One region of the Nocardiopsis valliformis DSM 45023 genome, then DNA from elsewhere that is predicted to be linked to it. Evidence: riboswitches for the same ligand, from Rfam matches in the RefSeq annotation. Region 1 holds a riboswitch; each other region holds the start of a gene.

What was found. Region 1 has a riboswitch for cobalamin ahead of metE (5-methyltetrahydropteroyltriglutamate--homocysteine S-methyltransferase). Riboswitches for the same ligand answer to the same signal wherever they lie in the genome.
Region 2: it holds a riboswitch for cobalamin, as region 1 does, so the genes downstream of both, D457_RS0100685 (ABC transporter substrate-binding protein) here and metE (5-methyltetrahydropteroyltriglutamate--homocysteine S-methyltransferase) in region 1, are expected to answer to the same signal.
Region 3: it holds a riboswitch for cobalamin, as region 1 does, so the genes downstream of both, D457_RS0101625 (CoA-acylating methylmalonate-semialdehyde dehydrogenase) here and metE (5-methyltetrahydropteroyltriglutamate--homocysteine S-methyltransferase) in region 1, are expected to answer to the same signal.

Annotation. Positions count from the first base shown of each region.
Region 1 covers NZ_ANAZ01000004.1:256,979-259,234, reverse strand. Annotated here, with positions in the region: gene metE (5-methyltetrahydropteroyltriglutamate--homocysteine S-methyltransferase) at 1-1,160, opposite strand, end outside; cobalamin riboswitch at 1,303-1,515, opposite strand; gene D457_RS0105760 (polysaccharide deacetylase family protein) at 1,725-2,256, shown strand, end outside.
Region 2 covers NZ_ANAZ01000002.1:11,876-14,131, reverse strand. Annotated here, with positions in the region: gene D457_RS0100690 (PP2C family protein-serine/threonine phosphatase) at 1-698, shown strand, start outside; cobalamin riboswitch at 714-927, shown strand; gene D457_RS0100685 (ABC transporter substrate-binding protein) at 989-2,035, shown strand; gene D457_RS0100680 (FecCD family ABC transporter permease) at 2,032-2,256, shown strand, end outside.
Region 3 covers NZ_ANAZ01000002.1:223,107-225,362, reverse strand. Annotated here, with positions in the region: gene D457_RS31680 (non-ribosomal peptide synthetase) at 1-219, opposite strand, end outside; adenosylcobalamin (AdoCbl) riboswitch at 991-1,138, shown strand; gene D457_RS0101625 (CoA-acylating methylmalonate-semialdehyde dehydrogenase) at 1,137-2,256, shown strand, end outside.

The DNA.
Region 1 (2,256 bases):
TCGGCGTCCTCGCCCTCGGTCAGGACGCGGCCGAGCAGGGCCACCTCCTTGGCCTTCTGTTTGGCGAAGGCCAGCGCTCCGCGCAGCTCGGGGGCCAGGGAGGTCTCGGCGTCCAGGTCGATGGGCACGTGCAGCAGCGAGCAGGAGGTGCTCACGGTGAGCTCGTCGCTGAGGGCGAGCAGGGTGCCCAGCCCGGCCACGGCGGCGGGCAGGTCGGTGCGCCAGACGTTGCGGCCGTCCACCAAGCCCGCGACCAGGCGAGTGGAGCCGAGGCCGGAGACCGCGGTGAGGTCCGCGACACCCTCGGAGTCGGTGACCAGGTCCAGGCCCACAGCCTCCACCGGGGAGTCCTTGAGCACGCGCAGGGCGGCGGCGCCGATGGATCCGAAGTAGGTGGAGACCAGGAGGGAGGGGCGCTCGGTGAGGGACCCCAGGCGCTGGTAGACGCGCTCGAGCCGGCCGACGGCGGCGCGGCCCTCGTCGGTGGCCAGGATCGGCTCGTCGAGCTGGACCTCGGTGGCACCAGCGGCCTTGAGGTCGCCTAGGAGCTTGGCGTAGGCGTCCAGGAGCTGGTCGAGCAGCTCGATGGGCTCCCAGCCCTCGGGGGCATCGTCAGCGGCCTTGGCCAGCAGGAGGAAGGTCAGCGGGCCGACCAGCACGGGACGGGTCTGGAAACCGGCCTCGGCGGCCTCGCGGAACTCGGCAACGGGCTTGTCACCGACCAGGCGCGGGCGGGTGCTCGGGGAGAGCTCGGGGACGAGGTAGTGGTAGTTGGTGTCGAACCACTTGGTCATCTCCAACGGAGTGGCCCCCTGCACCCCGCGGGCGAGGGCGAAGTAGCGGCGCAGCTGCTCGTCCCGGTCCTCGGCCTGGGCCGGGGAGGTGAAGCGGGAGGGCACGAGGTCGAACAGGACCGCCGTGTCCAGCACGTGGTCGTAGTAGGAGAAGGTGTTGGACGGCAGGTCGTCCACACCGGCCTCGCGCAGCTGAGCGTAGACGCCCTTGCGGAGCTCGGCGGCGACGGCGTCGAGCTCGGCGGCGGTGGTGCCGCCCTTCCAGTAGGACTCACTGGCGCGCTTGAGTTCGCGGTCGGGGCCGATGCGCGGGTAACCGTGCACGGTGGACCGCACGGACGGCCGGACGGCCGGGGTCGTAGGCATGAAGAGCTTCTCTCCCTCGTCGAAAGCCGGGTACCGGCCGCGAGGCGAGCGAGGGCGCGGGCATGCCGGGGAGCGCCGGTTCGGCGCACGGCTGTGCCCGCCCTCGGCCCTCCCTCGGGGCGCGGGACCACCGGCGGCACGGGTGCACCGCCGGGTGGAGGCAGGTCTTCGGACTCGTGGGCGCTTCCGGCGTGGCCGCCGGGTCTCCTACCGGTCACCGCTTCCCAGTTCCCGACTTTTCCGGTCGGATCACCAGTGCTTATGGCGACAGTCGTTCCCACTCACCGCTGCGGGGCAGTCCCGGATTCGCACCGGGTTCCCTCTTTCGACACGCACCTCCCGCCCTGAAGGGCTTCCAGGGTCGAAATGGTGGAGCGTGTACCTTCCACGCCTGCAAGTATAGGGAGCACCCCCTCCGCCCCTGAACCCGGCGTGGCCCCCGCCCGCACGAAGCGAACCTCCGCCGTGTGCTCGGCATCACACCCGACATCAGCGTTACGTGGGAGAGCGCGCCCCCGCCTCCCCCGCGAACGTTCGTCTGACGATGAACGTGGAGAACCCCAGGTGAAGCAGCAGAACCCTCAGACCCTGGCCCCCGACCGGCCCTTCCTCACGGTCGCGATCGCGATGGTCGTCCTGCTGGGGCTGGTGCTGTCGGCCGCCCGACCACCCGGTCTGCTGCCGGACAGCGCCAGCGCCGACAGTTCCGCCGAGCAGTCCGCGGCGGACGAGGAACGGCTTCCGGCCACCGGTGAACCCGACCGCCTGACGACCGTCGCCCCCGACGCCCTCCCCGGGATCGAGGAGGCAAGAATCGCTTTCGAGGGCGACAGTGACACCGACGTCGCCTACCCGGTCATCCCCAACGCCACCCCGCTGTCGGACTTCCTGGACCGCACCCTGACCGCCCAGGTACAGGCCTTCGAGGCAGCCAACCCCGGAGCTCGTTCGTTCGTCGGCGAGTGGGGGCTGACCGCCGCGCAGGAGGGGATCGTGGGGGTCCGGCTGACCAGTGAGGAGACCGACTCCGAGGAGACCCGCGAGGGCCACAGCACCTACTGGTACGAGACCGGCGACGGTACGGTCCACGGCTCCA
Region 2 (2,256 bases), on a different contig from region 1:
TGCTGCCGCGCCTGACCGATCTCGGGCCCTTCGACGTGGCCGCCGTCTACCGCCCCGCCAGTGAGGGCCGCCACCACCTCGGCGGAGACTGGTACGACGCCCTGATGCTTCCCGACGGCGCCTGCGCTGCGGTGATCGGCGACGTGGTCGGCCACGACCTGGTCGCCGCCGCGGCCATGTCCCAGACCCGCAGTATGCTGCGCGCCCTGCTGTACGACCGGGGCACCCCCGCCAGCAAGGTGCTGGCCCAGCTGGACCACACTCTGCACGCCATCACGGAGAACCCGGTGACCACGGCCTGCCTGGCCAGGATCGAACCCGCGGACCGTGGTTGGGATCTGTGCTGGAGTACAGCCGGCCACCCGCCGCCCCTCCTGCTCGCCCCCGGCAGTGAACCCCGCTATCTGGAGGCGGAGCCCGGACTGCCGCTCGGCGTGGACGTGGCGTTCGACCGCCCGGACCACCGGTGCGCGCTGTCGGTGTCGACGACGGTGGTGCTCTACACGGACGGTCTGGTCGAGCACCCCCGCCACTCCCTCGACAGGGGAATGGACGCCCTGGCCGAGGTCGCCGCCAAACACGCGGAGGGATCCTTGGCGGAGTTGTGCGAGGCCCTGGTGGCGAACGCACCCGGGGACGGACACGACGACGTTGCGGTCCTGGCGCTGCGTACGCCCGCCGTCCTGCCCGTCGTGTAGGCCCCGAAAGGCCCTTGTTATCCTTCCGGGGCCAGTCGTACCACGTAGGTGGTCAGGGAATCCGGTGCGAATCCGGAACTGACGCGCAGCGGTGTGGGGGACGGGCGGGGTACTGACGCCACTGGGGCGCGGGCACGCGGACGGCGACGTCCGCACGGCACCGACCTTGGGAAGGCACCTCGTCCGGAGGAACCCGAGTCCGAAGACCTGCTGGCCCCTCCGCGTCGAGTGCGCGGAGGCGCTCCCATGCCAGGCTCCGCGTTCGAGCCTCCGACACCCGAGGCATGCCCATGTTCCGCCACGGACCATCCCCCGTAGCCCTCCTCGTCCTGCCCGCCCTCCTGCTCACCGCCTGCGGTACCGGCCAGGCTGAATCCGACGGGGGGACGGGCGCCGCCGCGGCCGACGGCGGCTACCCCCGCACCATCGACAACTGCGGTTACGAGGTCACCCTCGACGCGCCCCCGGAACGGGTGGTCTCCCTCAACCAGGGCACCACCGAGATTCTCCTCTCCCTGGGACTGGAGGACCGTGTGGCGGGCACCGCCACCTGGACCGACCCGATCATGGAGGGGCTGGAGGAGGCCAACGCCGACATCCCCCGGCTGGCGGAGAACAACCCCTCGTTCGAGCGGGTCCTGGAGGCCGAACCCGACTTCGTCACGGCCTCCTTCGTTTCCACCCTGGGCACCGGAGGAGTCGCCAGCCGGGAGCAGTTCGAGGAGCTCGGTGTGTCCACCTACGTCTCCCCGACCGACTGCGACGCGGGCAAGGACAACAGCAGCGGGGGAGACGGCTCCCGCAGCGAACAGCTCACCCTCGACGCGGTCTACGGCGAGATCCGCGACCTCGCCCTCGTCTTCGATGTCGAGGAGCGCGGCGAGGAACTCGTCGGGGAGCTCCAGGAACGGGTGGAGGAGGCGACCCGGGACCTGGACGCCTCCGACGTCTCCCTCATGTACTGGTTCGCCAACTCCGAAGCGCCCTACCTGGCGGGCTGCTGCGGTGCACCCGGCGCCATCACCCGTGCGATCGGCGCCGAGAACGCCTTCGACGACACCCACGACGAGTGGCCCCAGATCAACTGGGAGACCGTCGCCGACCGCGACCCCGACGTGATCGTGCTCGGCGACCTGACCCGTGAGTCCCAGACCGCGGAGACCGCCGAGGCCAAGATCGCCTTCCTGGAGGGCAACCCGGCCACCAGCAACCTCACCGCGGTCCGTGAGGAGCGGTACGTCCTGCTCAGCGGTCAGGCCATGAACCCCGCCATCCGGACCGTGGAGGGGGTCGAACTGGTCGCCGAGGGCCTGCGCGAGCTCGGGCTCGCCCAGTGACCCGTGCGCGACTGGCGCTCCTCACCGGCGGCGGCCTGGTGGTACTGGCCGCCTCGGTCTCGGTGGCGGTGACCATCGGCCCCGCCGACATCACCCCCGCCGAGGTCTGGAGGTCGGTGGCCGCGCGGCTCGGCTTCGGGCAGAGCCCGCTGTCGCCGCTGCGCGAGGGCATCGTGTGGAACCTGCGCCTGCCTCGGACCCTGCTCGCCGCCGTGTGCGGG
Region 3 (2,256 bases), on a different contig from region 1:
GCGCTGGATGAGGAAGCGCAGTCGCACGGCGGTGAGCGAGTCGAGCCCCAGTTCGCTGAGCCGGTTGTGTCGGGCGCGGACGGCCAGGTCCGCGGCCTCTTCCTCGCCGAGCCCGGCCAGGTGGGCGGTGTGTTCCACCAGGGTTGTGCGGACGTCCTCGGCCGAGTGGGGTGAAGCGTCGTCCCGGGGGTCCGCCGTCGCAGTCGTGTCAGACGCCATCCCCGAGGCATGGATCTTATCAATGTTCATTGGCAAGTATTCCGCCTCCCATGTATTGCCTGAGCGTAATAGCAGATGCGCTATTAGTGATGAATCAATGAAAATGGGAGGTGGTGGGGGGTGCATGGGAATCCATGCATCACTCGGGGCTGGGAATAGCACTCCACCACTCCATGGGGATGGACGCTACCAGGCAGTAGTATTACGTGTCCAGGGATTCCTTCGTGCCTTCTGGGGGTGGGAATGGGGAATTATTTGATTCTCCCTCGGGGTGAAATGCGAAGACTTGGCTGATTCTTTTCCCTGCTGTTCGCCGGAGTCTCATGGGCTTCATGCCGCTCCTGTGGCCCCTGATATGCCGGGCATCACGAATTTCCTACTAATCCGATCTACTTTACTTGGAATTCGGGTAGTGTTGCGCCTGTGTGGCTGGTCGGATTGTTGGGGTCTCTAGGGGATGGTGGCGGAAAAAATTCTCTCGCAGGCCCTGGCGGAAAAGGTCTTTCTGCTTGTTTTGCGAGACAGAATAATTTTTCTGTGCTCGTCTTAATGATTCTTTTGGCGAACTGTTTTCGCTGTTTTCTGATGCTCCTGGCGGATGATGATCAAGGAGGTCGTGGGGGAGAATTCCCAGATCAGCGGGAGTGTCCGGGTCGGTTCATCGCGACATGTGTACGTACTCTGCGGCGGCCACGCTTTTGCCCTCCGGTGGTGGAGGCGGGGCTTCTTGGCATGTTCGGTGTGTCGAGGGCTAGATTTAGTAGGACGTCCAACTATATGGTGAGGGTGCCGAGGAGCGGGGAAGCTGGTGCGAATCCAGCACGGTCCCGCCACTGTGACCGGGCAGAACGTCCGGAAGTCAGGCCACCGCTCGCGGCCCGAGAGTCGTGTGATCCACGAGGATGGAGTGAACACGTATGGTCAGCGAGCTGACGCATTTCGTGCATGGCAAGAACGTCCCCGGCCGGACCGGCCGCTTCGGTGACGTGTACGACCCCAACACCGGTCAGGTGCAGGCGCGTGTCCCCCTGGCGGACCGGGCGGAGACCGAGGCGGTCATCGCCGACGCCGTACAGGCCCAGGTCGAGTGGGGTTCCTGGAGCCCCCAGCGCAGGGCCCGGGTCCTGCTGAAGTTCCTCCAGCTGGTCGAACCCGAGCGTGAGGCCATCGCCCGAACCCTGTCCGCCGAGCACGGCAAGACCGTCGCCGACGCGCACGGCGACCTCCAGCGCGGACTCGAGGTCGTGGAGTTCGCCGCCGGTATCCCACACCTGATCAAGGGCGATTTCACCGACAACGCGGGATCCGGGATCGACGTCCACTCCCTGCGCCAGCCCCTGGGCGTGGTCGCGGGCATCACCCCCTTCAACTTCCCCGCGATGATCCCGCTCTGGAAGGCCGCCCCCGCGCTGGCCTGCGGCAACGCGTTCATCCTCAAGCCCTCCGAGCGAGACCCCTCGGTGCCGCTGCGGCTGGCCGAGCTGTTCCTCGAGGCCGGGCTGCCCCCGGGCGTGCTCAACGTGGTCAACGGCGGCAAGGAGACGGTGGACACCCTGCTCACCGACCCCCGTGTGGCCGCCGTGGGCTTCGTGGGCTCCACCCCGATCGCCGAGTACGTCTACTCCACGGCCACCGCGCACGGCAAGCGCGCCCAGTGCTTCGGCGGGGCCAAGAACCACATGATCGTCATGCCCGACGCCGACCTCGACCAGGTCGCCGACGCCCTCATCGGCGCCGGTTACGGCTCTGCGGGCGAGCGCTGCATGGCCATCTCCGTCGCGGTCCCGGTGGGCGAGGAGACCGCGGACGCCCTCGTCGCCAAGCTCACCGAACGCATCGCCAGGCTGACCGTCGGCGCCTCGGACGACCCCGACGCCGACTTCGGCCCCCTGGTCTCCAAGGACGCCCTGGAGCGGGTCGACGCCTACGTCGGGCTGGGCATCGAGGAAGGCGCCGAGCTGGTCGTGGACGGGCGCGGTCACAAGGTCAAGGGTTACGAGGACGGCTTCTTCACCGGGGCCTCGCTGTTCGACCGCG